DNA from 3 places in the Shewanella sp. AC34-MNA-CIBAN-0136 genome. Region 2 is predicted to be linked to each of the others. Evidence: predicted binding sites of a transcription regulator. Region 2 holds the regulator's gene; each other region holds the start of a gene.

Region 1 (10,731 bases), on a different contig from region 2:
ACAAAAAAGCCGACCCCGTTAGTCGGGTATCGGCTTTTTGTGGTTAAACGCTTAAGCGATATCTACTTTACGTTTAGGTTCTCTTTGATGAACTTAAGCATTTTGCCATAATACTCAGCCCGATTTTCATCGTTGTAGAAGCCATGACCTTCATCGTCTAATATCATTTTCTCAAATGGGTACTCATAAGCTTTCAGCTTTCTCTCTAGTGCTTCATATTGCTCAATTGGCGCTCGTTCATCTTCACCGCCATGTACAATTAATAGCTTAGCTTTTAGCTTGTCGATATTTTCTGATGGTGACATAGCTTTCAGGATAGCGGTATCTTGACCAAGTGCTTTTTTCAAATAACTTAAGCCCATCCGGCGATCTGAAACATCACCTTTATGGAACATTAATGCTAGATCATATACACCAGCAAAACCTACTGCGCATTTGAATAAATCAGGTGCAAGAATCGAACTCTGGAGTGCGCTATATCCACCAAAACTACCACCGACAATACAGATACGATCTTTATCGACTATGCCTTGTTCAATGACATAGTTAGTGGCATCAATAATATCGTATTGTATTTCAGCACCCCATTTCTTATATCCGGAAAATTCAAAGTCATCTCCATAACCACCAGAACCACGGAAATTGACTTGTAAAACAGCAATACCTTCTTTTGCAAGCATTTGGTTTTGTGGATCAAATTGCCACCAATCTCGAATGCCATGTGGACCACCATGGGGGTTTACCACTAGAGGTAAGTTTTTAGCGTCTTTGCCTTTTGGCAACGTCAGATAACCGTGAATAGTTTGTCCGTCTCGACTAGTAAATTTAATCGGCTTAACTTCAGCCATATCATCTGGTGTTAACCATTCTCTTGCTGAAACTAAATATCCAAGTTTCATTGTTTCAGCATCGAAAGTGTAATAATCGCCTGGATTGCGATCATTAAAGGCAAACACTATCCACTTATTACCATCGCGAGTTTGACTGACTAAATGCACTTGATGGCCGGGAAGGGCTACTATTAAATCTTTTAGAATTTTTGCTTGTTGATTGTCTGGATTAACAAAGGCATAAGTTGGGTATTCTGCTTCATATTCAACCGCATAAAGTTCTTTTGATACTTCACTAATCCAAAGCTGACTAGGATCGACTAATTCATCTTTTATTAGCGATTTCTTGTCACCGGTGGTGAGGTTAACAGTATAAATACCCAGTGTTTGGTTGTTAACTCGCCCCGCGGCATAGATTATGTTTGGATCCTTGGTAAATGCCACTGGAGTAAAATCATCTAGACCGAGATTAAGCTGATCAATATTAATCCAGTCGCCTGATTTATAATAAAAAGATTGTTCAATATCGTCTTTATTTGTACCTTTAACAAGCCTAACTTCGCCATCGTGATCAGTAATAAATTGTGAATAGCTAATAGGTGCGTAGGTAATTTTTCGGCGTGTGCCTCTATAGACATCAACTTTAAAAACAATATGAATGTTATCTGCTGTTGAAGTACTTCCAGCTCCCCAAGGCAGCGCTTGGACAAGCATGTATCTGTCATCATCTTGTAAAGGATCTAAAATAAATGCTGTACCGCGGTAAGGAGTTTTTTTCTTAATGCTTGAGCCAGTTTGCTGTTCGTTATTTTCGTAGCCAAAAAGATATTCAGCTTGAGAACCATCAGCGTTTACGGCCATTAGTTCACCGTAATACTGAGGATGATCATCCCAACCCTTTAAGTACTCTTTTTCAAATACAATACGGTCATCGTTTACCCATACATAATTTCCGACTTGGGCATTAGTACCAAATTGAATAGCATGGACAATTTTTAAGGTTTTTGCGTCTAAAATAATTAAAATACGTTTATCGTCATTGATTGTTTTTGCACTGATATAGTCACCACTAGGTGAATATTTAACATTGCTGTATTCAGACGATTTACTAAACAATTTTGCAGTTGTTAGTGTGTCAGATGCAAAAGATGATGTTATGAAGGCAGGGTAAAGTAATAAAGCCAAAGCGATAAGCTTGGATAGTTTCATTGTACATCCTTGTGGTTTGTTGTGTTTTTGTTTTTATTGTTGCCTATTTGTTTCTGGCGCAATTTTAAAATAAAAGAGTATTTATTTCAATCAAAGAAAGATTAAGTTGTATCAGTATTTTTATTCAGAAAAAACAACATGTGAGGTATAAAATGCGCAGCATAAATACAGTCCGTGTAATTAATGTTAAAAATGTAACGGTATTGCATTTAATTCAAGTGGTCGGAGCAATACGTACTCATTATTTATTCATTGAGATGAGGTGGAAATATGGACGTATATTACGACTTCCAATTTATGTTGATACCCGTTTGGTTGGCCTCTTTGCGCGGTTGAATTTGCTTGAAAGTCATAACGCAGGTACAAAAAAAGCCGACCCCGTTTGCCGGGTATCGGCTTGTTGATATAATATTTTTTAGCTCATTAGCTCATTAGCTCATTACGATTTAATGTTTAGGTTCTTTTTAAGAAATAGAAGCATTTTTTCATAATATTGGGCACGATTGTCATCATTGTAGAAACCATGGCCTTCATCATCCATCACCAGTTTTTCATAGGGATAATCATGTGCTTTAAGGGCTTTTTCTAGTGATTCTAGTTGTTCAATAGGCGCTCGTTCATCGTCACCGCCATGTACTAGAAGCAAGTTTGCTTTAAGCTTATCTACATTTTCTGAGGGAGACATCGCCCTTAGTACTTCACTATTTTGACCTAAAACATTTTTAAGGTAACTAGTACCCGAAGCACTATTTGCAATATCTCCTTCATCGAACATCAGTTCTAAATTATAAATCCCTGCAAAACCGATAGCGCATTTGAACAGATCGGGTTCAAGTATTGCGCTTTGCAATGCACTATAACCACCAAAACTACCACCAGAAATACAGATACGGTTTTTATCTACATAACCTTGCTCAATGACATAATGAGTGGCATCGAGAATGTCATATTGTACTTCTGAACCCCATTTTTGGAATCCAGCTTGTTCAAAATTTTGTCCAAAACCACCTGAACCACGAAAATTGACTTGTAATACAGCCATCCCTTGATTTGCTAGCATTTGGTTTTGAGTATTAAACCCCCATTCATCTCTTACTCCATGCGGACCACCATGGGGATTGACTACAAGAGGGAGGTTTTTCGCTTCTTTATCATAAGGTAATGTCAAATAACCGCTAATGACTTTACCGTCTCGGCTGGTAAAACTAATTGGCTTCACTTCTGACATTCGCGCTGGGTCGAGCCATTTCTTGGCAGAGGCTAAGTGTTGGAGTGTGATGGCCTTGGTATCAAATATATAATAATCACCGGGATTTCGATCGTTAAATGCCACCACGATGAGTTTTTCTGAATGACGAGTTTCGCTAACAATACGAACTTGATGGCCAGGTAATGATGCGAGCAACTGCTTTAGCAATTTTGAATGACTGTCTTCTGGATTGACGAAAGCGTAAGACGGATAACCATTTTCAAATTCAACTGCATAGAGTTTTTTGGTAGCTTGGTTTATCCAGTAATTACTGGGATCACTTTTGTCATCTTTAATAATTTGCGTTTTTTCACCTGTTTCTAGATTGATTTCATAAATCCCTAAGGTTTCGCCTTTTACCCGAGCCGCTGCATAAATACTGTTTTTATTTTCGGCAAAAGATATTGGGTAGAAATCATCCAAATTGAGTTTGAGGTTATCGGTGTTAAGCCATTCGCGGTCTTGACGATAAAATACTTTTGTTATGTTGTTTTCATCTTCGCCTGCAACAAAGCGTACTTCACCATCGTGATCGGTTAAGAATCGAGAGTAACCTATAGGCGAAGTGGTGACTTTTCTGCGGAACCCTTTGTATAAATCTACACGGTATACAGTCTGTGATAATTCATAGTTTAAAGAATTAGACTCATTCCATGGGATTGCATTGACGAGCATATAGCGGTCGTCATCGGGAAGGGGATCTAAAATAAATGCCGTTGCTCTTATGGGGGTATTTTTCTTCAGATGTGAACCAGTTTGTTGCTCGCCGCTATTAAAACCAAAAAGGTAAGTTGCTCTTGAGCCATCGGCATTAACAGCCATTAGCTCACCATAATACAGCGGTACGTCACTCCAACCTTTTAAATATTCTTTTTGCAGTACGATTCTTTCATTATTGACCCAAGCGTAATTACCAACTTGGGCATTGCCAGGGAAAAATATTGCGTGATGTATTTGTTTTGTTTTTGCATTTAATATTAGTAGCTTGTCTTTACCATTATGTTTGGTTATTGCACTAATATAGTCGCCTGTTGGAGATATTTTTACATTACTAAATTCAGCCCCTCGGCTAAATAGTCGTGCAGTAGAAAGGCTTTCAGCTGCAAATGCATGGGTGAATAGGCCACCACAGACAAGTAACATAATGGTTAGGTATTTGGTGAAAATCATGAGACATCCTTGTTTAATCGTTCGTTCTTACTTCGTTTTTATGTGGTATAAATATTCGATCTGATACGGTTTAAGGGTAAAGGAAGAGTCAGTAGCATTGGCAGCAAAAGGACCGAACTAGCATCCTTTATTGATGCGATATTAACTTCTTAGCAATTGCTGTTGAATAAACGTCCACTGTTCATCAAAGTGTTGTGTTGGCTTTTGTTTAAACTCACTGCGGACAAATTGTGAAATACGTCCTTCTGCAAAGGCTAGCAACAAGTTAGCTAAAATAGCTTCATCGATATTAAAGCCTACGCCTTCACGCAAGGTTTTTTCACGTAGAATTTGTTTGATGTGTGTTTCTATTTTGGCAAATAATACGTCAATTCTACTGCGTAAACGCTCGTTTTCACCTAGCAAGGCATCGCCATTAAGCACCCTTGAGATGCCTGGGTTACGTTCAGAAAATACTAATAGCAGGTGTAATACCAACTGGCAGCGGGTCATGGTGTCTTTTTCTTCGTCCATGATGATGTTTAAGCGTGATAAAATCGCATCTTCAATAAATTCGATTAAGCCTTCGAACATCCGCGCTTTACTGGGGAAGTGTCTGTACAGTGCAGCTTCTGACACGCCCACTTCGGCAGCGAGCTTTGCTGTTGTTATACGTTGACCTGGGCTGGTTTCGAGCATTTGCGCTAAGCATTGTAAAATATGCTCACGACGATTTATTTTAGGGCTTTCAGCCATTATCTGTTCCTTGGCTCAGTGACTACTTGAAAAGGTTATTTGGTGCCTGAATGACCAAAACCGCCTTCTCCACGATCTGAGCTATTAAACTCATCCACTACGGTAAACGTTGCCTGTACAACGGGTACAAACATCAATTGGGCTAATCGATCGCCAATTTCGAGAGTAAATGGTTTATCACTTCTGTTCCAACATGACACCATTAACTGTCCTTGGTAATCGGAGTCAATTAAGCCCACTAGATTACCCAAAACAATGCCATGTTTATGGCCCATGCCTGAGCGCGGTAAAATCACAGCGGCAAGGCCTGGGTCTGCCACATGAATGGCGATACCTGTTGGAATCAATACAGTTTGACTTGGCTCAATGACCATTACTGTGTCGATCATGGCACGTAAATCCATGCCTGCGCTACCGGGTGTCGCATAAGCTGGCAATGGGAATTCACTGCCTATACGTGAGTCGATAATTTTTAGTTCAATGGGTGTTTTCATGATTTTTTTAATTGTTTTTCTATCAATGTAAGTAATTGGCGCGCCAGTGTCAGTTTGTCTGTTGCGGGCAGTTGTTGGCTGCCGTCTTGCCAAAATACCTGTAGTGCATTGCTATCGGCATTAAAGCCTAAGCCTTGAATAGAAACATCATTGGCGGCAATCATATCAAGCTTTTTGCGTTGAAGTTTGCCACGGGCGTATTGCTCTACATCGTTGGTTTCTGCTGCAAAGCCTACAGTGAATGGACGAGGAGTGTGCTGAGCTACCGTGGCTAAGATATCAGGATTCCGCACTAGCGCAAGTTGCATTTGTTCAGCCGATTTTTTTATTTTTTGATCCGCAACGTCAGCAATCCGATAATCAGCTACTGCGGCGCAACCAATAAAAATATCATGTTGTTCAACCTGTTCCATCACAGCATCAAGCATTTGTTGTGCTGAACCCACATCAATGCGTGTAACACCTGCTGGGGTGGCTAGATTAACCGGACCTGAGACTAATGTGACGGTTGCGCCCATTTCCGCAGCTGCTTGGGCTATAGAGAAACCCATTTTTCCTGAGCTGTGGTTGGAGATATAGCGCACTGGGTCAATCGCTTCACGCGTTGGCCCTGCGGTAATGAGTAACTGATGACCTTGTAATATCTTGGGGCCAAAAAATTGTATCAGTTGTTCTGCCATCACCACGGGTTCTTGCATTCTGCCAGGGCCGACTTCACCGCATGCTTGATTACCTGAGGCGGGTTGCCAAATGGTAAAGCCTTTACGGGCTAAATTAGCCATGTTTTCTTGGGTCGCAATATTTTGGTACATTTGCTGGTTCATGGCAGGGCAAACAATGACGGGGGCGCTGGTCGCTAAACAGGTTGTTGTTAACAAGTCATCTGCCATGCCGGCATTAATACGTGCCATTAAATTTGCCGTAGCAGGTGCAAGCAATACAACATCAGCCCAACGAGCGAGTTCGATATGACCCATAGCCGCCTCTGCTGCGGGATCGAGCAAATCTGAGGCTACTGGATGGCCTGAGAGCGCTTGTATGGTTAATGGGGTGATAAACTCCATCGCGCTCTGAGTCATGATGACACGCACGTCTGCGCCACGCTCTTTTAATCGGCGGATCAAGTCTGCACTTTTATATGCGGCAATACCGCCACCAATTCCGAGTAATACTTTTTTATTTGTCAGCATGATGCACATTATCCGACTCAAACCTAATTGCGGCTAACAATATCACAAACCTATGACAATTTGCGCAGATCCAATCTCAAAAATATCGACCATACTGTGTAATACCAATCCTATTAAATATGTGATCTTTCAGCGGGAGTTCAAAGTGCTGTAGGCAAGGCAGATGATTGAAGCGAATAGTGATTCTATTTTGAAAACATCTAACGAAGCATAAAGTACTTTGAAACCCGCCAGAAAGGAGTCTCTCAGGTATTCCACTTCTGTGTTGCATCGATTTAAAAGGGAACAGCCATTTCTACATCAATGCGCCTTGAATTAAAAAACCTGAGAGACTCTGAACTGATCAGATATTTAATGAGATTGGTATAAGCAATTCGAACTCTATTTTTGAAAAAGACAACAATTCGTTATTGGTACTGTGCTTGCTGATTCTGTGTTGTTTTTGTTATTCAGAGTCGACTTAATGCGTTTAATGGCATCGCCACATTGAATATAAGGGACATTCATGGGAATTAAAGATTGGCCACAAGGAGAAGGACCGCGAGAAAAATTATTGCTCAAAGGTGCAGGGCATCTTTCGGATGCAGAATTGCTTGCGGTGATATTACGTAATGGTCTGGCAGGGCAAAATGCGGTCGATTTAGCCCGAAACATGATTAATCAGTTTGGTGGTTTGCGCAGTTTACTGAGCGCACCTAAAAGCCAAGTATGTAAATTAGCCGGTGTTGGGCCGGTAAAATATGCTCAATTACAGGCTGCAGCGGAAATTTCTAAGCGAATTGCTCATGAAAATCTACAAAGAGGGCAAATTTTGACAAATCCTGATTTAACTCGGGACTATTTAATGAGACAATTGGCAGACCGATCCTATGAAGTGTTCGCCTTACTATTGTTGGATACCCAACATAGAGTCATTCAATTTGTAGAATTATTTCGTGGCACCATCGATTCTGCTTCTGTTTATCCTCGCGAGGTTGTAAGCCTTGTTTTGGAGAAAAAAGCGGCAGCGGTAATTGTGTGTCACAATCACCCGTCTGGCATTGCAGAGCCAAGTCAGGCTGATCGGCGAATAACTGAGCGAATAAAAAATGCATTGGCAACCATAGATGTTTCTTTGTTAGATCATATGGTTGTAGGTGATCAGGAGATAGTCTCCTTTGCCGAGCGTGGGTGGATTGTATAAACACTGCTTGATCTTCTATGGTCAATCGTGTATAAAATGCGCCCTCTTTGTGCCTCGGGCGACGGCCATACGAGGCACATTAATGCTCGAGCGTTAAAAATTTGTTTTGGAGAAGATTGACATGTCAAGAGTATGCCAAGTAACTGGCAAGAAGCCAATGGTTGGTAACAACCGTTCGCACGCAAAAAATTCGACTCGTCGTCGTTTTTTACCTAACCTACAAAACCACCGTTTTTGGTTAGAAGAAGAAAAGCGTTTCGTGCAATTACGTGTATCTACTAAAGGTATCCGTATTATCGACAAGAAAGGTATTGAAGTGATTGTTAAAGAACTTCGTGCCCGTGGCGAGAAGGTATAATAGAAAATGGCTAAATCTAAAGGTAATCGTGAGAAGATCAAATTAGTATCTAGTGCTAAAACTGGTCACTTCTACACTACTGAAAAGAACAAGCGTAACATGCCTGAAAAAATGGAAATCAAGAAATTTGATCCAGTCATTCGTCAGCACGTTATGTACAAAGAAGCTAAAATCAAGTAATTGATTTTTGATTCTTAAAAAAGCCCCTTAATTGGGGCTTTTTTTATGCCTGTTTGAAAATAGTCTATACTGAATCGAACAATAATCAGCTGAGTAAACACCGTTAGTCAGGTTCTGAATTTAGTCTATACAGCAGTTGTTTATGTCACGAGGTGCATGGCTAATGTCATTGGATTTTATTGAGCCATTTCCGCATGGTCATATCGCCATTATGTTGAAATATTGCTATACAGATGTGATGCAAATATCATAATTAAATGCGTAAAGTATTATTAACGGCTAAAACAAGCTAACTTTTTGGCTGTAATGATTTTTTCATAATAAATTGAGACACTGTGTTTTACTTGAAGTGAAATAAAATGCTTTAAAAGTGAATTAAAATGCAATACCATTCTTTTTTGATACAGCAAACCGTCATGTGGCATTTATTGTCATCGTCATTAATGAACATCAAACCTATACCGAGGTGAATTTGCCCGTGAGAACCACTGAATTAGTTGATGGATTTCGTCATTCTGCACCCTATGTTAATGCTCATAGAGGTAAAACTTTTGTCGTTATGTTGGGTGGTGAAGCATTAGCGCACCCACAATTCCGCGGTATTTTAAATGATGTGGCTTTGTTGCATTCACTTGGGATTGAGGTGGTATTAGTTTATGGAGCAAGACCACAGATTGACGCAGGTTTAAAGGCGGCTGGAATTGAACCGGCATATCACAATGGTATTCGTATTACCGATGATGAAACCCTGAAGATTATCAAGCAGGTTGCTGGGGCGACTCAATTTGATATTACTGCTAGGTTGTCGATGAGCTTAGGCAATACGCCAATGCAAAATGCGCAAATAAACCTTGTGAGTGGTAATTTTGTTATTGCACAACCATTAGGTGTAGATGACGGTGTCGATTTTTGTTTAAGTGGCAAGGTGCGCCGTATTGATGCGCAAGGCTTACGTCGTCAATTAGACAATAACGGTATTGTATTAATGGGGCCAATTGCCGCTTCTGTTACAGGTGAAAGCTTTAACCTGACCGCTGAAGAAGTTGCGACCCAAGTAGCGATTAAGTTAAAGGCCGATAAGATTATTGGTTTTAGTGATACCAACGGCCTTATCGGTAAAAATGGTGAAGTGATTGCCGAGCTGATGCCGGACGATATTGAAGAAATGCTTAAGACGATGGCTGTAGATGACCATACTTCAGTTGGCACCGTTGCATTCTTAAAAGCCAGTATTGAAGCATGCCGCCGAGGTGTACCTCGTTGCCACTTAGTCAGTTATTTAGAAGATGGTGCGTTACTGCAAGAGTTGTTTTCACGCGAAGGGATTGGTACCCAAATTGTTACCCAAAGCGCCGAACGTTTACGTAGAGCGACTATTAGCGACATAGGCGGTATCTTAAACCTTATTCGCCCATTGGAAGAGCAAGGCATTTTGGTGCGTCGCTCACGCGAGCAACTCGAGATGGAAATTGAACAGTTTATGCTGGTTGAGCGCGACAACTTAGTGATTGGTTGTGCAGCTTTGTATCCGTTTGAAGAAGACAATGCGGGTGAGTTTGCGTGTTTAGTGGTTCATCCTGATTATCGCGATGCTGATCGTGGTAGCATTTTGCTTAATAACATTATTGGCCAAGCTCGCGTGCGTGGTTATTCACGTCTATTTGCGTTAACGACCCGTAGTATCCATTGGTTTTTAGAGCATGGCTTTAATATTGTTGATGTTGAAGAACTGCCGAATAAGAAAAAACAGCTGTATAACTATCAGCGTCGTTCAAAAATTCTTGCGTTAGATTTGTAGAAGTAACAAGGCCGTTAACACATAAAAAAGCCGGATGAGTATAAAATCATTCGGCTTTTTTGTGGGTGAAGCATCAGTGCTTTGAGTGACTTCATTTTCCCATTGTAGAGCTTATTATGCTGACGCTTTGGCTAAGGCGTTACGTCGTTGACGTTGCAATATCATGTCGCCAACAAAGATAACTAACGCGCCCCAAATAAATCCAAAGGTAATGCCTTTTTCGATATCAAACGGTTCATTAAACAGTTTTACCGCTAAGATGAACATGATACTTGGGCCAATATATTGGAAAAAACCTAAAATCGAAAATGGAATTCTGACAGCGGAACCCGCAA
Region 2 (10,731 bases):
ACTGTAACGATTGAATGCAGCCCAAGGCAAACATGTTTCCGCGAGCTGAAGCAATAAAGTCGGCGCCAGTGGCTAATGCCCATGCCACGTATGACGGCATGATCATTTTACCGGTCGCAATCACTTTAATGCGTTGTTTAAAGCCGCGTTCATTAAGTAAATCAACCAGTAACGGTAAACTTTGGCGCAATGGTAAGCCGACATTATCCATTAAGGCTTGTGGTGCCGCGCCCGTACCACCATCTGAACTGTCTAAGGTAAAAAAGTCTGGCGCATATTCAATACCACGACGTTCAATTTCATCTAGAAATTCAGTAACCCATGACATGTCACCTAATACCGCTTTAATACCGGTTGGTTTACCGCTGATATCTCTTACTTGATTGATCATATCGACAATGTCAGCAACATTATGTAATTCAATGTGGCCATTGGGGCTTATGGAGTCTTGTCCTGCTGGGATACCGCGAATAGCTGCGATTTCTTCGGTGACTTTTATCGCCGGTAAAATACCACCTTTGCCAGGCTTAGCACCTTGGCTTAATTTAATTTCGAACATTTTTACTTCAGGATGAGCTGCAATATCGGTCAGTTTTTGTGGGTCTAAATGACCATGCTCGTTACGCACACCATATTTAGCGGTACCTATCTGAAACACTAAATCACAATGTCCTTTTAGATGATAAGGACTTAACCCACCTTCGCCAGTATTGAGCCAACAGCCTGCTTTTGCTGCACCATGGGATAGTGCTGTAATGGCTGGGCGAGACAAGGCTCCAAAGCTCATGGCCGAGATATGGCAAATTTTATCGGTTGTGTAAGGGTGTTTACATTCAGGACCAATGATTACCGCGATGGTTTGGTGAGTGTCATGATCACTGACGGGGAATGCTGAGTTCATGAACATTACCGCACCCGGTTTATCCAGAACTTGTGTCGACCCAAACGCAATTGTCCTGTCAACATTTTTAGCTGCGCGATATACCCAACTACGTTCGGCTCGATTAAACGGCAGTTCTTCGCGATCTTGAGAAAAAAAGTATTGTCTAAAAAACTCACCTTGTTTTTCAAATATATATCGAAATCGACCGATAACAGGGTAGTTGTGTCGAATGGCTTGTTTGGTTTGCAGTTTATCAGCGATAAACATGTAAATTACAGCGATCAGTAATAACCAAAATAACACTAAGAAAAGACCAGAAAAAATATCTATTCCCCACATGAACCAATGTTGTTGCGGCATGTTGTTATTCCTATTTGGCTATCAATCTGATTACCATATTAGCAGATGTTCATTTGGGCAAGTTAAATTGATGATGTTAATCAACAGGCTATTCTTTAGTAAAATTGATATTAATAAATTTCTCTTAATTGTTTTAATTTATGACTTTAGAAATGAGTTTTTTGGTCGATAATTAAGCTATCGGTCATTGTATGCGAGCTAATATCATGGAAATTAAACAATCAAATAGCAGTAATGCCAGTCCACTGCGTGACAATAAAACAGTTAATACATCGCAAACTTCATCAAGCCACCAAGCTGAGAAAAATTCCCCGGTTGAGCCTAAGTTAACCAGCAATCAGCTAAGTCGACAAATGATGAATAATTCGATTTTAGCGGCGCAAGAAGAAGTCAGTATTGCTGCGGGTGATAAGTCTATGGCATTACTTTACCGTGCCGCGATTGAAGCCATTAATGAAGAGCTTGCGCCAACACTGGGGGAGAACTCAGTCCAAAAAAGTATTGAAAGTGGAGTGGATTACTCTCCTGAAGCGACAGCCGATCGTATTGTCAGCTTTGCGACAAATTTCTTCTCGGTACATCAACAACAAAATAAATCCATGGGGTTTGATGAGCAAGTTAGCAGTTTTATGGTGAAAATTGGTGATGCTATTGATCAAGGTTTTAAAGAGGCTAGCGATATCTTATCTGGGCTCAAAGTATTAGAAGGCGATATTGCAGCAGGAGTCGATCAAACCTATGAGCTCATACAACAAAAACTTGCTCAGTTTCAACAAGACCGCCTAGATGCCCATTCAGCTAAGCAAGATTCATCAACTACGTAAACTTAGCTCTGTTCTTTTAAGTGAGTTAATCGCGTGTGATTATTCACTATAGATATAAATCGGGGAGGCTTTTAATTAAGCAAATATCTGTATAGATTGGTATTATAGTAAATACATACGCCAGTCTAAAAGGAACAAAGTCATGTGGATTACCGGTACCGTGCTAAAACGCATTGATTGGAATGATAAATTATTCTCGTTGCGTATCAAAGCCGATGTCGAACCTTTTATCGCAGGTCAGTTTATTAAGCTCAGCCAAATGCGTGATGATAAACGTGTCGCGCGTGCGTATTCGCTTGTAAATCCCCCTGGGACTGATTATGTCGAGGTGCTGGCTGTTGCGGTAGAGGATGGTCAGTTATCTCCAGATCTAAAAGCATTAAGCCCAGGTGATACCATTCAAATCACGCCCAAAGCGACCGGTTTTATGACCTTAGATGAGGTGCCTAAAGGGGCATTGCAAGGTAAACACTTATGGCTGTTATCAACAGGCACTGCAGTGGGGCCTTTTATCTCTATGCTTGCAACCGATGAGCCTTGGCAACGCTTTGAAAAAGTCGTGCTAGTTTATGGTGTAAGACTTGGTGAAGATTTAGCTTATTTAGAAACGATTAAACAGTTTATTAGTCAATATCCTCAACAGTTTGTGTTTATTCCCATTGTGACCCGTGAAGAATATCCCGAAGGCTTATCATGTCGTATTCCTGATGGCATTAGCAGCGGATTAATTGAACAGAAAGCAGGCTTAGGGATTAATGCGGAACATTCTCAAGTGATGATTTGTGGTAACCCAGGAATGATAAATGATGCGCAAACCGCTTTAGTTGAAAAAGGCTTAGTAAAAAATCTTCGACGAGCGCCTGGACAAATTACGGTCGAAAAATACTGGTAGTGTTTTGGTCAATCATAATTTCATGATAGTGGCTTAAGCTTGCCATATTGGCTTACAGCATAACAATTTGATGTTTTAGCCTTGGCGTTTTAACCGCTGAATGTGAAACAGCACTTGCTCCTTTTGATATGATCACTTACTCTGTTGCAATTGATAACCATTATCAATTGCGCCGGTGGCGGCGGAATATTGATTCAGTTAAGGAGCGTTGATTAATGAAATTGCTAAAAAGTGTCGCATTATTAGGCTTGGCTTGTGTTGCTTCTTCTGTGAGTGCTGCAGATGCATTAACGGTTTATTCTTATCGCCAAGCTTTCCTGATTGAACCTATTCTAGAAAAGTTTACCGAGCAAAGTGGTGTCGACGTAAAGGTTGTTTTTGCTAAAGATGGCATTGCAGAACGTATGGTACGTGAAGGTCGCCTATCTCCCGCTGACGTGGTGTTAACATCTGACTTCCCTCGCTTAATGGAATTAGTGGAAAAAGATCTTGTTTCTCCCGTCGACAGTGCGGTGATTAATAGCAATATTCCCCCTCAATATCGGTCACAACAGAACAATTGGTATGCGCTGACGATGCGTGTTCGTAATCTGTATTCTTCAAAAGAGCGTAGCGGTAAAATTGACATCGATTACGAAGACTTAGCTTCAGCAGAATACAAAGGTAAAATTTGTACCCGCAGCGGTAAACACCCTTATAACGTCGCATTAGTGGCGTCGATGATTGCCCATGACGGTGAAGCAAAAACGAAAACCTGGTTAGAAGGGGTAAAAGCTAATTTAGCTCGTAAGCCTCAAGGCAATGATCGTGATCAAGTATTAGCAGTTAAAGAAGGCATGTGTGACATTGCTATCGGTAACAGCTACTACTACGGCAACATGCTGATGGATAAAAATCAGAAAAGCTGGGCTGAAGCGGTTGAAATTAACTTTCCTAATCAACAGAACCGTGGTGCTCATGTAAACGTATCAGGTATGGCATTAGCCAAACATTCACCGCATAAAGATAATGCGATTAAGCTAATGGAATTTCTTACTTCAAACGTTGCACAGAAAATGTATGCTGAAGTTAATATGGAATATCCGGTAAAGGCTGATGTCGAACCGTCTGAATTAGTGGCGTCATGGGGTGATTTTAAAGCCGATAGTTTGCCTATCTATAAGTTGGCTGAATACCATCAAGACGCTGTAAAACTGCTTGATGAAGTGAAATTTGATCTTTAATTGAAGCTTGTTTAAACATTATCAGCGCATTATCGATATGATTGATAGATTGATAGATTGATAGATTGATAGATTGATAGATTTATTGATGGTGCGCTAAGTTAACTCGGTATTATTTATGATTTTAGGTTTAACCAGAAGCTGGTCGCTTGCTGGTTATTTTATTACGGCAATATTAATCTTGCCACTGATTGCCTTAATTGTGCAGTCCACTCTTCCTGATCAAGCTGTATTTAGCCATTTATTCAATACAGTGCTACCGACATACATAGTCAATAGTTTATTGCTTATGTTGTTGGTTGGACTCGGAAGCCTACTTTTAGCGATTCCTGCTGCTTGGTTAATTGCCCGTTGTGACTTTCCCTTTCGCCGTTACTTTCAATGGCTACTCCTTCTCCCGTTAGCGATGCCAGCCTACATTGTGGCTTATGTTTATACCGACATGCTTGATTATGCAGGTCCGGTGCAACGTGTATTGAGGGCTTGGTTTGACTGGCAATCTCCCCACGACTATTACTTTCCCGCGATACGCAGTCTTGGCGGAGCAGCGATAATATTATCGTTAGTATTGTTTCCTTATATTTATTTATTAGCGCGTACTGCGTTTATGGAGCAGTCTTCCAGTTTGTTATATGCATCGCGTGTCATGGGATGTAGTCCGTGGCGCAGTTTTTGGCGTCTTGCGCTGCCAATGGCAAGACCCGCTTTGGCTGTCGGCGTTGCACTTGTGGCAATGGAAACCGCAGCAGACTTTGCCACCGTGAGTTATTTTGCTGTACCGACATTAACCACAGCAGTTTACGACACGTGGCTCGGCTATGGCAGTTTAACCGCGGCAGCAAAGCTGTCAGCCATTATGCTGTTAGTGGTATTTTCTATGATTGGGGTTGAGCGTTTTGCCCGGCGGAAACAACAATTATTTCAAAAACAATCTTCTCTTAATGAAGCTGACAGATATGTGTTGTCACCAAAAATGGCTTGGGTCGCATTAGGCTATTGCTCTGTTTTGTTATTTACAGCCTTTTTATTACCTTTCATTGTGTTGTGTGGATATGCTATCGATTATTTCAATGAAAGTTGGGATGTTCGATTTTGGCAGTATAGCCTAAACAGTTTATATATTGCCGCTATTGTCAGTGGTGTGTGCGTAGTCCTATCATTGATATTAATGTTTGTACGCCGTGTGAGTCCGCGACAAAGTGATCAGCTTCCCGCAAGATTGAGCAGTACTGGTTATGCTTTACCGGGAACGGTGTTGGCGATTGGTGTATTAGTACCTCTGACGTTTATCGACTTTGCGATTAACGATATTTACGATTGGTTTGGCGCCCAAGGCCCAGGTTTATTGCTGACTGGCAGCGTGTTTGCACTGATTTTTGCTTTTTGTGTTCGTTTTATTGCTATATCCATCGGCAGTTTAGAAAACAGTTATAAACGTATTTCCCCTTCTTTAGACATGGCGTGTATTACCTTAGGACGAACGCCTACTCAGCTACTATGGCGAGTACATTTGCCTTTATTACGCAAAGGGATTTTTGCCGGTGCTTTGTTAGTGTTTATTGAAAGCATGAAAGAATTACCCGCAGCGTTATTATTGCGTCCTATAGGATTTGAAAACTTGGCGACTTATGTTTTCCAATTTGTCTCAGATGAAAAACTAGAACATGGCGCATTGGCCGCTATTGTGATTGTGTTAGTTGGGCTTGTACCCTTGATTTATCTTAATCGCTCTTTGGAGCAACAAGGCTAATTATGTCAACCTTAACCATTGAAAATGTTTGCAGCGATTATCACGGTCAAGTGGTGTTGCGCCATTTAGATCTTACCTTGGCGCAAGGTGAAATTGTCGCATTATTAGGCCCCAGTGGCTGCGGCAAGACAACACTGCTGCGCGCGATTGCGGGCTTACAAGCCATTAGCCAAGGTTGCATCAGCATCAATGGGCAAACGCTGAGTGGTGATGGTGTGTTTGTTGCGAGCGAGCAACGTGGTGTGGGAATGATTTTTCAAGACTATGCCTTATTTCCGCACTTAACCGTGGCAGACAATATCTTATTTGGGGTTAACGAACTCAATCGTACTGCGCGGTTAGCTCGATTAGAAGAAATGCTCGAGTTGGTTAAATTAACCGGGTTGGCATCGCGTTACCCGCATGAATTATCAGGCGGTCAACAGCAACGAGTGTCGATTGCACGTGCATTGGCATATCAACCAGAATTATTATTGCTAGATGAACCTTTTTCCAATATCGATGCGCAAGTTCGTAACGATATGATGTTAGAAATTCGCGCCATATTGAAACAACGTAATGTCAGTGCCGTGTTTGTGACTCACAGTAAAGATGAAGCATTTGTGTTTGCAGATAAACTGGCTTTATTTAAGGATGGCGCCATTATTCAGCATGGTAAAGCCGAAACCTTATACAGTGCACCAACTGATCGCTACGTTGCCGACTTTTTAGGCGCAGGTAATTATTTACCTGTTACGGTCACCTCCAGCCATCAAGTGCACTATTCCTTGGGCGATCTTAGCAGCACAGAAGCATTGTCTTTACCTGTTGGCAGCCAAGGGCAATTATTATTGAGACCACAGCAAATTGAGTTACATCCTTGTATCAATGGCCGAGGATGCATTGTCGAAAGGCATTTCCTTGGTACGGTATGTCATTATCAGGTCCAAATTGGCGATGATATTTTGGACGTCAGTAGCCAATCAACGACGTTAATGCCCGGTCAACGAGTGGACATAAATATTACAGCGCATCCACTGGTGATTTTTAATTAACTATCAATGCTGTAATTTTAATTGTCCAGCCTGTAGTGAACCTTAGTTCGGGGAAAGTGGTTATCAAATTCCCCTTTGTTTGCTAAAAGTGTTGCTAACAGTACGTTATTAACTTGTAATAACGCTGCTTTAAACACCCCAGCAATAAGATACTTACCTCATGCTTGCAAAATAATGGCTAATTTTACGATGACATAGGCTAAATATCTGATTTAGGGCTTACTTTTTGGCCCTTAACTCTAGTGAGTTCGTTAACAATTGTAATGAATGATCAAGCTGTTATCTGCACGAATATGAATACAATATGTATTACAAACGGGCTAAATGTGAGTACACTTCAAGTAATTTAAATTTGATTAAGTTAATCTAATGATTAGCTTAACTGGTAAGAGATGTTAATCGCCGTCGAATAACATCAAAACGTTAAATTATCACCGTTTAGGCCGACATTTAGTATTAAGATGGATGAAGTTAATATGGGTAACCAAGTTATGCCTCGTGAACAGTTAGGAATTTGCGCAGAAGGGAATTTACACAGTGTGTACTTGATGTTTAATGCCAACGATGGTGTTGAAGATCAGTTACGCCCATCTATTGCTAATGTAGCGCAGTATATTTATGAACTCACGGATCAATATGCCGACAGTGCTTTTAATGGCTTTGTGGGTATTGGGGCTAATTTTTGGGATACCTTTTATCCAGAATCTCGCCCTGCATTATTAAAACCTTTTCCGGCCATGAGTGAAGGTAACCGTGATGCACCTGCAATGGAATATGATCTGTTTATTCATATCCGTTGTGATCGCTATGATATTTTGCATCTTGTCGCCAATGAAATTAACCAAATGTTTGAAGATTTGGTCGAGTTAGTCGATGAGGAACGTGGCTTTCGCTTTATGGACAGTCGTGACTTAACTGGTTTTGTTGATGGTACTGAAAACCCTAAAGGACGCCATCGTCAACAAGTTGCACTTGTCGGTGATGAAGATCAAGAATTTGTCTCTGGTAGTTATGTTCATGTCCAAAAATACATGCATAACTTAAGTAAGTGGCATCGTTTACCGCTTAAAAAACAAGAAGATATTTTTGGTCGTACCAAAGTTGATGATATTGAGTATGAATCAGAAGATAAGCCATTAACCAGCCACACAAAACGAGTTAACTTAAAAGATCCACACGGTAACGCATTAGAAATTTTACGTCAAAGCATGCCATATGGTTCGATTAGAGAACAAGGATTGATGTTTATTTCAGTATGTCGTACACCGGATCACTTCGAACAAATGCTCCGCAGTATGGTGCACGGTGATGGTCACGGGAATCATGATCATTTGATGTTGTTTACTAAAGCGCTGACTGGATCGTCTTTCTTTGTGCCATCATTGGATTTTTTAACTCAATTTGATGATGCGTAAACGCCAGTTTTAGGTAATAAAAAAGCAATGCCATGGCATTGCTTTTTTATTGAAATGGTTTTTTATTCACTATAGTTGAATAAAGATCTAACCGTTTCTAATGTCTCATCAATGGTTTTAATACTTGCTGGACAGATGAAAATAGTATCATCACCGGCAATAGTACCTAATATCCCTTCTGGTTTGCCTATTGAGTCGAGCAAACGGGCGATTAATTGCGCAGCACCAGGGCTAGTTCTTACCACGATCATGGCTTGGTTATGATCGACATCCAATACCAAATTTTTAACTGGGCTACCCGCAGTAGGTACGCCTAGCTCGGCAGGGAGGCAATACACCATCTCTTGCTTAGCGTTGCGAGTGCGTACAGCACCAAATTTGCTGAGCATACGTGATACTTTAGATTGATTAATATTACCGAATCCTTCGGCTTGAAGCGCATTAACAATCTCGCTTTGGCTTCCAAAACGTTCTTCTTTGAGAATCGCTTTAAAAGTGCGTACGAGCTCATCCTGATTTCTTGTCGCTGGCATAGTGATAATTCATCTTATAGTTGTTATTCAAAAATCTAGCACATTTTGAATAGATTGACTTATTAAGTCAAGAAAGAATCAGATTTATTGAATAAAAATTCATTTTTTAATGGAACTTTAAACTGACACTAATAACTAATCCGGCGACTCATTTAAACCATAGGCTTTAGGATAAGGGTAACGATTGTTTTGTCAGTACCAATAGCGTATCACCATTTATAGACAATAGATTGAGTTTTCCTTTAGAGAAATCAACTTGTTCTACCAATGAAATCGCTTGCATCAGTTCAGCTTCTTGGGTGATTAAACTATCGATACAGGCTTTCATAGTCGAACCTGATGGTGCAAGTTGAAGCAAGTGACCTTGTTGGGCGTAACGACCAAAAAATTGATTACAGCTATTATTACCTGTCAGTTCACCGTTTGGAGCAAAAACTAAATTTGCTGGGCTATTATTAATGGTAGGAGTGTCGAGGACGACTTCTACATGCCAAGTACCAATTAATTGTTCATTTGAGACAATTTGAGTGTGGCTTTGACAAGCACTAAGGCCTAAAAATATAACAGTGGCGCCGAGAATATGCTTTATCATGTTAAGAGATTTCCATATACCAAAAAATTGCCGTTATTCTACTACTTGAGTGTGAATAAGAGCGTAAATAATTGTAATGTTTTGGATTAATGAACATTATTTAACGTATTAAAGAGTCGCAAATGATCAAATTAGTTAAAGTGTTACATTTCGTCGGTTTAATCATGTTGTTGGTGGGTGTCGGCTTATATTGGCAAAGTGATATCGGTCAACAAGTCAGTGGGATGTTGGTCATTGCTTCACTCATTGGCGTGGGAACACTAATTATGTCTCCGCTGCCCGTTGCGCTAGTGATAGAATGGGCTAAGAAACAATCTCCCAATTCAGGGTCAAAGGAATAATCATTGTCATTTATTATCCGTAAGGCGTTATTAACCGATGTTGCTGCTATTGTGCAGTTAGAACGAGCCCATGTTGATGATGAGTTGGTAGGTTCAAATAGCCAACTTCATGCTCATTCATTTACCAAAGCAGAGGTGAGCCAGTTGATAAATCAACATTGGTTTATCGTAGCTGAAGAGCAAGGGGTGATCATTGGGTATGTGATGGCGGCAAAATGGTCATTTTTTTCCTCGCAACCATTGTACCGACATATTATTCAAAAACTTAAGTTTGCCGATTTAAATGGACAAGCTTTATCGACGACTAACACGTGCCAATATGGACCCGTTTGGATACAAGAATCAAAACGCGGCCAGGGAGTTTTTTCGGCGCTGGTTACCGAATTAAAAAAACAAGTGGCAGATACCTTTCCATTTATGGTGACGTATGTTGCCGCTGACAATGCGCGTTCGTTGGCAGCACATCAACAAAAAGCCGCAATGACAGAGATTGATCAATTTCGTTTTGAACAACGTGATTATTGTTTACTGGCCACAGCTAATATTACGTGATCGTTATACTAAGGGGTGTTGATAAAGTGGTTATTTATGAGGAATATTATGAGTACTAACTTTGAAGCACTCTTTTCACCCTATTTGGATTTAAGGTTATCTGCATTTGACAATATGAAGCTAATAGCCGCGGTGTTGACTGATGCGACAGAGTTGTATGAGTGTGTTGAAGCCGATTTACAAAATCCAGATGATCCGCAATTGCAGCAATCGGGGTATTTTGTGCGCTGGCAAGACATGTGGCTATTTTGTGGCGTAACCAATAATTATCAAGCAGCGATTACGCTATTTACCGATGTCGAGCGGATTAACTTAGCGTCTATCAGTGTCAA
Region 3 (10,731 bases), on a different contig from region 2:
CTAGTTGTGGGCTATCCGTGTGAATCATCGTCCTTAAAAAAGATAAAAAAAAACGCATCAAAAGATGCGCGAAAATTCACAAGCAAACACGGTATTACAGCTTTTATTGTTAGTCTGAAAGTAGGCTAAAGGTAAGCTACCTTTAGCCTGTCTTTAGCCCTATATAGGGCTAGCAAGCTGTTAATCTAAATAGTTTAAAATGCCTAATGCAGCATCTCGTCCTTCTGCTATAGCCGTTACAACGAGATCAGAACCTCGCACCATATCACCACCGGCAAACACTTTAGGGTTAGTGGTTTGGAAAGGGTTGTCGTCGGTTTTCTTGGCCTTAACTAATCCCCATTCGTTGGTTTCAATGCCAAAATCACTAAACCAAGCAGCAGGGCTCGCTTGGAAACCAAAGGCGATAATCAGCGCATCGGTTGCTAATACTTGCTCACTACCAGCAATGATTTCGGCGCGTTGACGTCCACTAGCATCAGCTTCACCCATTTGAGTTTCAACACATTCAATCCCGACTACTTGACCGTTTTCAGCTTTAATTGCCACTGGTTGACGATTAAATAAGAAGTTAACGCCTTCTTCACGCGCATTTTGCACTTCACGGCGAGAGCCCGGCATGTTGGCTTCGTCACGACGATAAGCACATGTCACGCTCTTCGCGCCTTGACGAATGGCTGTACGCACACAATCCATTGCAGTATCACCGCCGCCCAACACCACCACATCTTTACCTTCAAGGCTTAGATAGGGTGTAGCGTCGTCTTGAGTACCCATAATGTGATGAGTATTGCCAATAAGATACGGTAGCGCTTGAATCACGCCTTGAGCATCTTCATTGGGCAGTTTAGCTTTCATGGCCGTGTAAGTACCCATACCCAGAAAGACAGAATCGTACTCGTCTAATAGGCTTTGAAAACTCACATCCTTGCCGACAGTCACACCCATTTTGAATTGAATGCCCATGCCTTCAAGCACTGAACGGCGAGTGGCCATAACATCTTTATCAAGCTTGAAAGAAGGGATGCCATAAGTGAGCAAACCACCAATTTGTGGGTATTTATCATACACCACGGCTTGCACACCATTACGAGCCAACACATCAGCACAGCCAAGACCCGCAGGACCCGCTCCAATAATGGCAACACGCTCTTTACGTGGCGTCACATCCTTCATGTTTGGGCGCCAGCCTTGGGCAATTGCAGTATCGGTAATGTATTTTTCAACACTGCCAATGGTGACCGCACCAAAGTCGTCGTTTAAGGTACAAGCACCTTCGCATAAACGGTCTTGTGGGCACACCCGGCCACATATTTCTGGCAGAGTATTGGTTTCATGCACCAAGTCTGCCGCTTCCATAATGCGACCTTCTTCTGCCAGTTTTAACCAGTTTGGAATGTAGTTATGCAGTGGGCACTTCCATTCACAATACGGGTTACCGCAGTCAAGACAGCGATCGGCTTGTTGTTTTACTTCTGGTTGCGTAAACGGCTGATAAATTTCAATAAATTGTGTAGCACGTTTTTTCGCTTCAAGTTTAATGGGGTCTACTCGACCCACTTCTATAAATTGAAAGTCATTGCTCATAATAATTACCCTGCCTTTACTACTAATTCCGGACTCTTCTGCTCAATTTTTAGCAGGTCAGCAACGGCAATATTCTTTGGTTTAACTAATACGAAACAATCCAACCAGTTTTCAAAATCACTTAAAATCATATGAGCATGTTCACTGCCGGTTTCAGCATAGTGAGTTTCAATCAGGCCTTTTAAGTGTTGCTGGTGGATGGTCGATTCTAATTTTTGAGTATCGACCATTTCGGTGTTTACTCGGCGATTAAAGCGACCAAACTGATCAAATACATAAGCAAATCCGCCAGTCATCCCCGCACCAAAGTTGACCCCCGTTTTGCCTAGGATAACCACGATACCACTGGTCATGTATTCGCAACCATTGTCACCCGTTCCTTCAACGACCGCTATGGCCCCTGAGTTACGCACAGCAAAACGCTCACCCGCTTGACCCGCGGCAAACAGTTTGCCGCCAGTAGCACCATACAAACAGGTGTTCCCCATAATGGCACTGCGTTCACTTTGGAACGGGCTACCAATAGGTGGGTGAATAACGATCTTACCGCCAGACATACCTTTGCCGACATAATCATTAGCATCGCCGCACAGCTTAAGTTCAAGGCCAGGGCTATTCCATACGCCAAAGCTTTGGCCTGCACTACCGCTAAAGCCAAGTTTGATTGGTTGTTTTGCGCCTGCAACACCAATTTTAGTTGCAATATAACCAGATAATGCCGCGCCAACTGAACGGTCGGTATTGTTGATTGCATATTGACCTGAATACGGTTCACCCGCATCAACTGCAGCACTGCAATCTGCAACCAATGTTTGGTTTAACTTGCCAATATCAGATGGAGGGTTAATTTCTTTCCATGTGAGTGACGAGTTTGCCTGCACTTTGGGTTTATATAAAATTGGCGCAAGGTCAAGACCACGTTGCTTGTCTGTTTGGCCTTCAAGTGTATATAACCAGTCGCTTCGTCCGACTAAATCTTCGAACTGAGTTACCCCTAATGCAGCCATCCATTCACGCACTTCTTGAGCCACAAATTCAAAGTAGGTCATGACACGTTCTGGTAAGCCGTGATAATGGTTTTCGCGTAAGTTTTTATCTTGGGTTGCGACACCTGTTGCACAGTTATTAAGATGACAAATACGTAAGTATTTACACCCAAGCGCAATCATCGGCACTGTACCAAAGCCAAAGCTTTCGGCACCCAATAAGGCTGCTTTAATAACATCGGTACCGGTTTTTAACCCGCCATCCACTTGTAGACGGATTTTATGACGCAAACCATTTTCTACTAGCGACTGATGCACTTCCGCTAAACCAAGCTCCCAAGGAGAACCGGCGTATTTCACCGAGGTGATAGGGCTTGCGCCAGTGCCACCGTCGTAACCCGATATGGTGATCATATCGGCATAGGCTTTTGCAACACCTGTTGCAATGGTGCCAACACCGGGTTCTGATACTAGCTTGACCGACACTAAGGCTTTTGGATTGATTTGTTTTAAATCGAAAATCAGCTGAGCTAAATCTTCAATTGAATAAATATCGTGGTGCGGCGGCGGTGAAATCAAGGTCACACCAGGACGAGCATGACGAAGTCCTGCGATTTCAACGCTAACTTTATGGCCAGGTAATTGCCCACCTTCACCCGGTTTTGCACCTTGAGCTACTTTAATTTGCAGTACATCAGCGTTAACTAAGTAATGTGCAGTAACGCCAAAGCGACCCGATGCAATTTGTTTGATGGCCGAGTTACGTTCGCTATTGAAACGACGTGCATCTTCGCCACCTTCACCTGAGTTTGAGCGTCCACCAAGACGGTTCATCGCAACCGCTAACGCTTCATGAGCTTCAGGGCTTAATGCACCGATACTCATGGCTGCGCTATCAAAGCGAGAGTAAAGCTTTTCAGCGCCTTCTACCGTGTCTATTTCAATGGCGTTAAGTTGACCTTTAATACCAATTAAATCACGTAAAGTGGCCACTGGGCGATCATCAACTAAGTGAGTAAACTTTTTGTACTCAGCGTAGTTTTTGTCTTTTAATGATGCTTGTAAGGTATTCACCACGTCTGGATTAAAGCAGTGATATTCACCACCTTCAACGTACTTTAATAAACCACCTTGTGGTAACGGTACATGGGCTCGATAGGCGGCGGTATGGAGTATTTTCTGGTCATCGGCAATATGGTTAAAACTGACACCTTCAATACGGCTTATCACGCCTTTAAAACATAACTCAATCACATCACTGGCTAAACCCACAGCTTCAAATTGTTGGCTACAACGATATGAACCTACGGTACTAATGCCCATTTTAGACATGATTTTACGTAAGCCTTTTTCAATGCCGTAACGGAAGTTAAGCATTAAATGGGTTACATCATCGACTTGATGCAGTTTTGCCATCGCTGAAATAGATTCATAGGCGAGGTAAGGGTAGATAGCCGTGGCACCAAAACCAATTAATACCGCAAAATGATGCGGATCGCGTGCTGAAGCGGTTTCAACAATAATGTTAGTGTCGCAACGTAGGCTTTTATCGACTAATCGAGTTTGCACAGAACCCACAGCCATAGCGGCAGGGATAACTTGAGCACTTTTCGCTACTGCACGGTCAGACAATACTAACAATGTTGTGCCGCTGCGAGCTAAGCGTTCAGCTTCGTCGGTAATACGGCGAATAGCCTGCTCTAGTGTTTCATTGGCATCATAGTTTAAATCAACTGTGTTGGCGCGATAGTTAGTGCTGTCTAATCCCAGTAACTGATTAAAATCACTGAATAACAAAATCGGTGAATTGAACATCACTCGGTAAGCATTACCGGTGGTTTCGCTAAATAGATTTTGCTCGCGACCGACGCAAGTGGCTAACGACATCACGTGTTTTTCACGTAATGGATCAATAGGCGGGTTGGTTACCTGAGCAAATTTTTGACGGAAATAGTCGTATAGTGAACGCGACTTTTTCGACAATACTGCCATAGGCGTATCATCACCCATTGAGCCAATGGCTTCTTCACCTTTGCTCGCAAGTACCCAAATAACTTGTTCTAATTCTTCACGGGTAAAACCAAACTGTTTTTGATATTGCAGTAATGTTTTACTATCAAAACCACTTGAACCTTGTTTGGTTGGAGCCATATCCTCAGCAGGGATCAATGTCTGACTGTTTTTAGCCATCCACTCTTTGTAAGGATGGCGACGCTTTAAGTCATTATCAATTTCAAATGAATGATACAAACGACCATTTAAGGTATCTAGTACTAGTAACTCACCGGGCCCAACGCGGCCTTTTTCAATCACTTCATCGGCGGAATAATCCCAAATACCGACTTCAGACGCTAAGGTGAGGATACGATCCTTGGTTATAACGTAACGAGAAGGGCGTAGACCGTTACGATCTACCGCACAGGCAGCATGGCGACCATTGGTCATTACAATGCCTGCAGGGCCGTCCCACGGCTCCATGTGCATTGAGTTAAAATCGTAAAAGGCTTTTAACTCGTCATCCATTTCAGGATTTGATTGCCATGCAGGTGGAATAAGCAAGCGCATGGCTCGATATAAATCCATCCCTCCAGATAACAACATTTCAAGCATATTGTCTAAAGAAGACGAGTCTGAACCTGTTTCGTTAACAAAAGGGGCGGCTTGTTGTAAATCTGGTAGTAAAGGCGAATTAAACTTATAGGCGCGCGCTCTTGCCCATTGGCGGTTACCGGTAATGGTATTGATTTCGCCGTTATGAGCGAGGTATCGAAACGGTTGAGCTAATGGCCACTTTGGCGATGTGTTAGTTGAAAAGCGCTGGTGGAATAAGCAAATCGCACTTTTCAAACGAATATCTGCTAGGTCGGTATAAAATGATGGCAGATCTGCTGGCATCATTAAGCCTTTATAGACAATGACTTGTCCAGAAAGGCTGGCGACATAAAAGTCTTTGTCATCGGTGATCTGTTGTTCAAGACGGCGACGAGCCATATATAGGCGACGCTCAAGATCTTTTTCCCGCCAGCCTACCGGCGCGTTGATCAATACTTGATAAATTTGTGGCAAGCTTTCCCGGCCAATCTCCCCCAAGACATCCGGATTAATCGGTACTTTACGCCAGCCAGCGACACTGAGTGTTTCTCGTTGTAGTTCTTTTTCTAAGATAAACTTCGCTTCATCAGCGCGTTGCTCATCTTGGCTGAGAAATAGCATACCTACGGCAAACTTTCGGCTTAAATGCCAATCGTTTTCTGCCGCAATAGCTTCAAAAAAATCTGTAGGCATTTGCATTAATAAACCACAGCCATCACCTGTGCGTCCGTCAGCTGCAATACCACCACGATGCTTCATTCGATCGAGACCATGAATCGCGGTACGCACAATGCGGTGACTCGCGTCGCCGTCCATTTGTGCAATCAAACCAAATCCGCAATTGTCACGCTCAAAACTGGGATGATACAAGCTCATACAAAAAACCCCCTAAACCTCTACTTGATACGACTCGGGGTAAATTTGAAGAATATCCATAGATATGCACCCGAACCATTCAAATTAAACTGAGAATGAATAAAGGTCAAACCAAAAAAATGCAACAAACTGAAATATTATTACTAAAAAAACGTTATAAGCCACCAACCTTACGTTAACGTAAACTGTGATATATCACCTATAACGTTCTGAATAAAAAGAATTTTAGAAAATATTCAAACAATTGTTTACCTTTTTGCAACAACAACAGGGAATTATTTTTGAAATAAAAATAGTGAATTTTATTTCAAATACAGTCTTTGGGTAAAAAATTATTCTAAATGACTAAATATTCATTTTAGGTGATGTATAAATTACTTAAATTGTTTTAAACGTTTTTTGAGTTTGTGCACAACTTTAGCGAGCGCTTGAATTGATAGAGCATTTATTGATTTAGCACCAAGACAGATGTTTACCGTCTGACTACACTGGCGAACTTTGGAATGATGATGAGAGTAAGTTGTGGGTTTAGATGATTACGTTAATACGTTTGGGGCACATTGCAAACATTTATATGGCCAAAGAGTAAAAAAATTAACTATTGATGGCCAATTTACCTGTCCCAATCGAGATGGCACGTTAGGGGTAGGCGGTTGTACTTTTTGTAATGTTGTTTCATTTAGTGGCGAACAAGGTAGAGAACAGCCGATTGCGATGCAGTTAACCGAAGGTAAAGTACGCGCCCAATCTGCAAAAAAATGTACTACCTCTGCGGATATTAATTCTATTCCTACCGCTAAATACATCGCTTATTTTCAAGCTTATACCAGTACTTACGACGAGTATAAAGTGCTAAAGCAAAAGTATGATCAAGCACTTGAAGATGCCGATATTGTCGGGCTTCATATAGGTACTCGTCCTGACTGTGTACCCGATGAAGTACTTGATTTACTCGTTGAGTATCAACAAAGAGGTATTGAGGTGTGGTTGGAACTTGGCCTACAAACGGCCAATAATCACACGTTAAAACGGATTAATCGTGGTCACCAATTGTGTGAGTATCGTCAGACAGTTAAAAAGGCTCGCGCTAAAGGCATTAAGGTGTGTACCCATCTAATATTAGGGCTGCCGGGTGAAACATCTGCTGATTATTTTAATAGTTTACAAACCGTATTAGGAATTGGCGTTGACGGACTAAAACTGCACCCTTTGCATATTGTAGAAGGCAGTATTATGGCGAAACAATGGCGCTATCATCCTATGCCGCTAATAAGTCTTGAAGAGTATGCCTATGAGGCGGCAAAACTTATCCGCCACACCCCAAAAGAGATTATCTTTCACCGCGTAACCGCCTATGCCAAAAAACCAATGTTACTCGCCCCTGATTGGTGCGCATTTAGATGGGATGGACTAGTGGCCATTGTGGATGAGCTTAAAGAATACGGTGGCCAAGGCAGTGCATTAATGTTTAGCCAAAGTAAAACGGCCTAGTGTGGTGTATTTAGGCAGATATATTATGTCTCTGTTGAATATGGACAAAGTAAAGATAGCGCTAGGTTTTGTGAAGATGTATCAGACTAATCGCTATTATTAGTTATAAATTGGACGAAACATTACCAAAGTGAGTGTTTTTTAAACATTGGTAATACCAGTTGAGTAGTTATGTTGTAAAAATGTGATTTTTTACCATTAAATAGCGGCTAAATATTAGCAAGCCTTGCATAGGGTATTTTACTCGGTATCATATTTGTAATTTTATAGAGTTAGATTTTGATAGAGGTGCCTTTATGGCCACAACGCAGTTAGACTCAATATTGGATCTCAATACGCTTGAGCAATATATCAGTGCCATTGGTGCTGGAACGTTATTGAAAAGCGTAGTGTTATTCGAGCAGTTAATGCCTGAGTATGTCAGTAGCCTAGTGAAAGCTGGCGATGCAAATGATAAAGAAACGTTATGTGCAGAAGCTCATAAATTTAAAGGTGCAGCAGGATCTGTTGGCCTTAAACGCATTCAGCAATTTTCACAGTTACTACAACACGGTGAAGAAGCTAAATGGGAAACAGAACATAAAGTATGGCTTGCTGAAATCGTTGCGCATGCTGCACAAGATTTACAACAACTGAAAGTTTACTTAGAAGCGAAAGCGTAATTACGAGTAGAGTAGGCAGCATAATCAGTTTAGATTAACATCTACATTAGTGCCTACAATCGGTTTGTTGAAATGCCTCTTTATTGAAGAGGCATTTTTTATGGCCGTTTGTTCAATATTGACCATCAGTGTCTTGTTATTTTGGCTAAATTAATTCATTATTTGAATTAATATGGATAAGGGTAATCGTTTATATGAAAAATCTTCCTAGCCTCAAGAACCTTTATTATTTGGTTCATTTACATCAAGAGCAAAATTTTAATCGTGCTGCTAAGATGTGCTTTGTGAGTCAATCGACTTTATCTAGTGGTATCCAAAACCTTGAAGAACAACTGGGTTATCAGTTGATTGAACGTGATCATAAATCATTTATGTTTACCGCTATCGGTGAAGAAGTGGTTGAGCGTGCTCGAAATATTTTAACTAATGTTGATGACTTAGTTGAATTAGTGAAAAATCAAGGCGAACCGATGACCGGAGAAATTCGTTTAGGCTGTATTCCCACTATCGCGCCTTTCTTACTTAGCCGAGTCGTTAAGTTATGCCAGCAAGACTACCCCAAACTCAGTTTGTTATTAAAAGAAGACACGACCGAGCGTCTATTAGATGCCTTAGCAAAAGGTGAGTTGGATTTATTAATATTAGCGTTACCTGTCGACACCAGTGGTTTTCATAGTATGAAAGTCGGCATCGATCCGTTTAAAATGGTGATGCATAAAGAGGTATCGCAACAATTTTTGCAACCCATTGACTATCAAAAAATGCCAGACGAAAGCATCTTTTTACTCCAAGCTGAACATTGCATTACCGGTCACGCGATAACAGCATGCCAATTGGGTGATAGTGCCAAAATCAATCCATTTGCTGCAACCAGTTTGCATACCTTGGTGCAGATGGTAAACAGTAAACTAGGCACCACATTTTTACCCCAAATGGCCATTGATACCGGTATTTTAACTGATACTGATCTTGTTGCAATGGATCCGCCGGGTGAAGCTCCTTATCGTGATATTGGCTTAGTTTGGCGTCAAACTACCAGCCGTATTTCAACGTTTAGAACCTTAGGCTTAGCGATTCAACAAAAGCTGCTAGCACAATCGTTACCAGGTTAACCGCAACTTGGGATAAATGAGAGATGGGATGAATCGATAAAATGGTTTATTTCAGGTTAGCAATATCAAAGGTGCGATTTGTGTCGTTAATAAGGCTATTGAAGCGTCAATAGCCTTTTTGTTATCTGTCGCATAGCACTGTGCGTTTCAGGCATGTTTATGATTGAAATTGAGCTTAATTAATCTCAATTACCTCAATTAAACTCAGTTTTAGTTGTTATTCAATTTTCTTGGGGCAACACCATACACTTCAGTCGGATGTTTTTTACCTTTAAGCATGATGGGGCCTAAATCAGTCAGATCATATTGACTATTTTGTTGCTCAAGTCGATGTACCACATCTCCAGACAGCAACATTCGTTGACCGAGCGGATTACATTGGTCTTGTAGCCGTGCCAAGGTATTTAATACATCACTGAAAAAACTAATCTCTTGCTTATGTACGCCGACTACCGCAGCTACAACTTGGCCACAATGCGCGGCAGCTTTAAATTTTGGCACAAAACCATATTGCTGTTCAAAATATTGCCTTTGCCACTGCAATTGCTGGCAAAATTCGAAATAGATATTCATACAACGGTCTTGTTTAATACCTTGTTCTAATGGCCAGTGGATAAGTACGGCATCACCCATGTAACGATAAATTTCAGCTTCATTATCGGTTACTGTGTCCGCTAACATGCTAAAGCTATCTTGAATTAGGCGGCTAAAGCGATAATCACCTAAGGTTTCTGCATGAGCTGTTGATGAGACCATATCGATAAATAAGAATAATTGTTGCTCGTAACGTGGTTTGTGGTATTTGCCAAGGCCTATATTGAGCAAGACTTTAGGGCCAACCAACAGCGACATTTGTTCGATAAAAGCTAAGCTGACCCTTACCACAACAAGATAAACCACTAATGCCTGAAACGATGGGCTATAAATAATCTGCACTGTGAGCATTTGTCGTAATGTCACCATGTGGTTCTCTATGGCCCACATGTTTAAAAATTGTGTCACATACGCCAAGGTTGTTGCCCCAAGGAGCAAAAACAATCCTTTAAACACCACTGAAAATAAATAAGGTAAACGGCTGATGGCGCTAAAATCTGCAATGAGATTGGACATCCAATGCAAGCCGCCAAATACAACACCCATCATTATGGCAAGCGTGGCGAGATCGGCATTGCCAACAGCCCATTCAGGCAGTTGCGATGATTGTGAGTAGCGAAAAAAAACGAAAGAAGCCATTGCTACACACCAGGCAAAAATAGCGAACAATAATTTTTGAGTTTGACGGCGTGCTTTCACGGAGGATGTGGTTGCCCAAATGACTTAGTATATAAGGGGGGTAGTCTATAGAAAATTTGCTTACATGTGATAGTTTATTTGTGATTTAGATCAATAGAAGTGAAGAAATATGTGCACTAAAGCAAAGTTTTT

What was found. The regulator ArgR, encoded in region 2, controls arginine synthesis, uptake and breakdown. The targets are predictions, from matches to a motif close to ANTGAATANNTATTCANT.
Region 1: the regulator ArgR is predicted to act here: its motif matches at 8,968-8,985, upstream of argA (amino-acid N-acetyltransferase).
Region 3: the regulator ArgR is predicted to act here: its motif matches at 6,095-6,112, upstream of gltB (glutamate synthase large subunit).

The regions. Positions count from the first base shown of each region.
Region 1 is NZ_JBEOPJ010000006.1:237,478-248,208, forward strand. It holds gene AAEY94_RS08380 (alpha/beta hydrolase family protein) at 63-2,039, opposite strand; gene AAEY94_RS08385 (alpha/beta hydrolase family protein) at 2,479-4,431, opposite strand; gene slmA (nucleoid occlusion factor SlmA) at 4,600-5,193, opposite strand; gene dut (dUTP diphosphatase) at 5,229-5,687, opposite strand; gene coaBC (bifunctional phosphopantothenoylcysteine decarboxylase/phosphopantothenate--cysteine ligase CoaBC) at 5,684-6,880, opposite strand; gene radC (RadC family protein) at 7,383-8,060, shown strand; gene rpmB (50S ribosomal protein L28) at 8,182-8,418, shown strand; gene rpmG (50S ribosomal protein L33) at 8,425-8,598, shown strand; gene argA (amino-acid N-acetyltransferase) at 9,077-10,396, shown strand; gene rarD (EamA family transporter RarD) at 10,511-10,731, opposite strand, start outside.
Region 2 is NZ_JBEOPJ010000012.1:103,896-114,626, forward strand. It holds gene AAEY94_RS13385 (FMN-binding glutamate synthase family protein) at 1-1,243, opposite strand, end outside; gene AAEY94_RS13390 (DUF5610 domain-containing protein) at 1,450-2,067, shown strand; gene AAEY94_RS13395 (ferredoxin--NADP reductase) at 2,210-2,959, shown strand; gene AAEY94_RS13400 (extracellular solute-binding protein) at 3,175-4,182, shown strand; gene AAEY94_RS13405 (ABC transporter permease) at 4,301-5,932, shown strand; gene AAEY94_RS13410 (ATP-binding cassette domain-containing protein) at 5,932-6,966, shown strand; gene AAEY94_RS13415 (Dyp-type peroxidase) at 7,443-8,381, shown strand; gene argR (transcriptional regulator ArgR) at 8,444-8,914, opposite strand; gene AAEY94_RS13425 (META domain-containing protein) at 9,081-9,506, opposite strand; gene AAEY94_RS13430 (hypothetical protein) at 9,629-9,847, shown strand; gene AAEY94_RS13435 (GNAT family N-acetyltransferase) at 9,851-10,399, shown strand; gene AAEY94_RS13440 (hypothetical protein) at 10,448-10,731, shown strand, end outside.
Region 3 is NZ_JBEOPJ010000008.1:154,941-165,671, reverse strand. It holds gene AAEY94_RS10240 (glutamate synthase small subunit GltD family protein) at 181-1,587, opposite strand; gene gltB (glutamate synthase large subunit) at 1,593-6,041, opposite strand; gene mnmL (tRNA modification radical SAM protein MnmL/YtqA) at 6,564-7,532, shown strand; gene AAEY94_RS10225 (Hpt domain-containing protein) at 7,829-8,194, shown strand; gene oxyR (hydrogen peroxide-inducible genes transcriptional activator OxyR) at 8,389-9,306, shown strand; gene AAEY94_RS10215 (adenylate/guanylate cyclase domain-containing protein) at 9,517-10,539, opposite strand.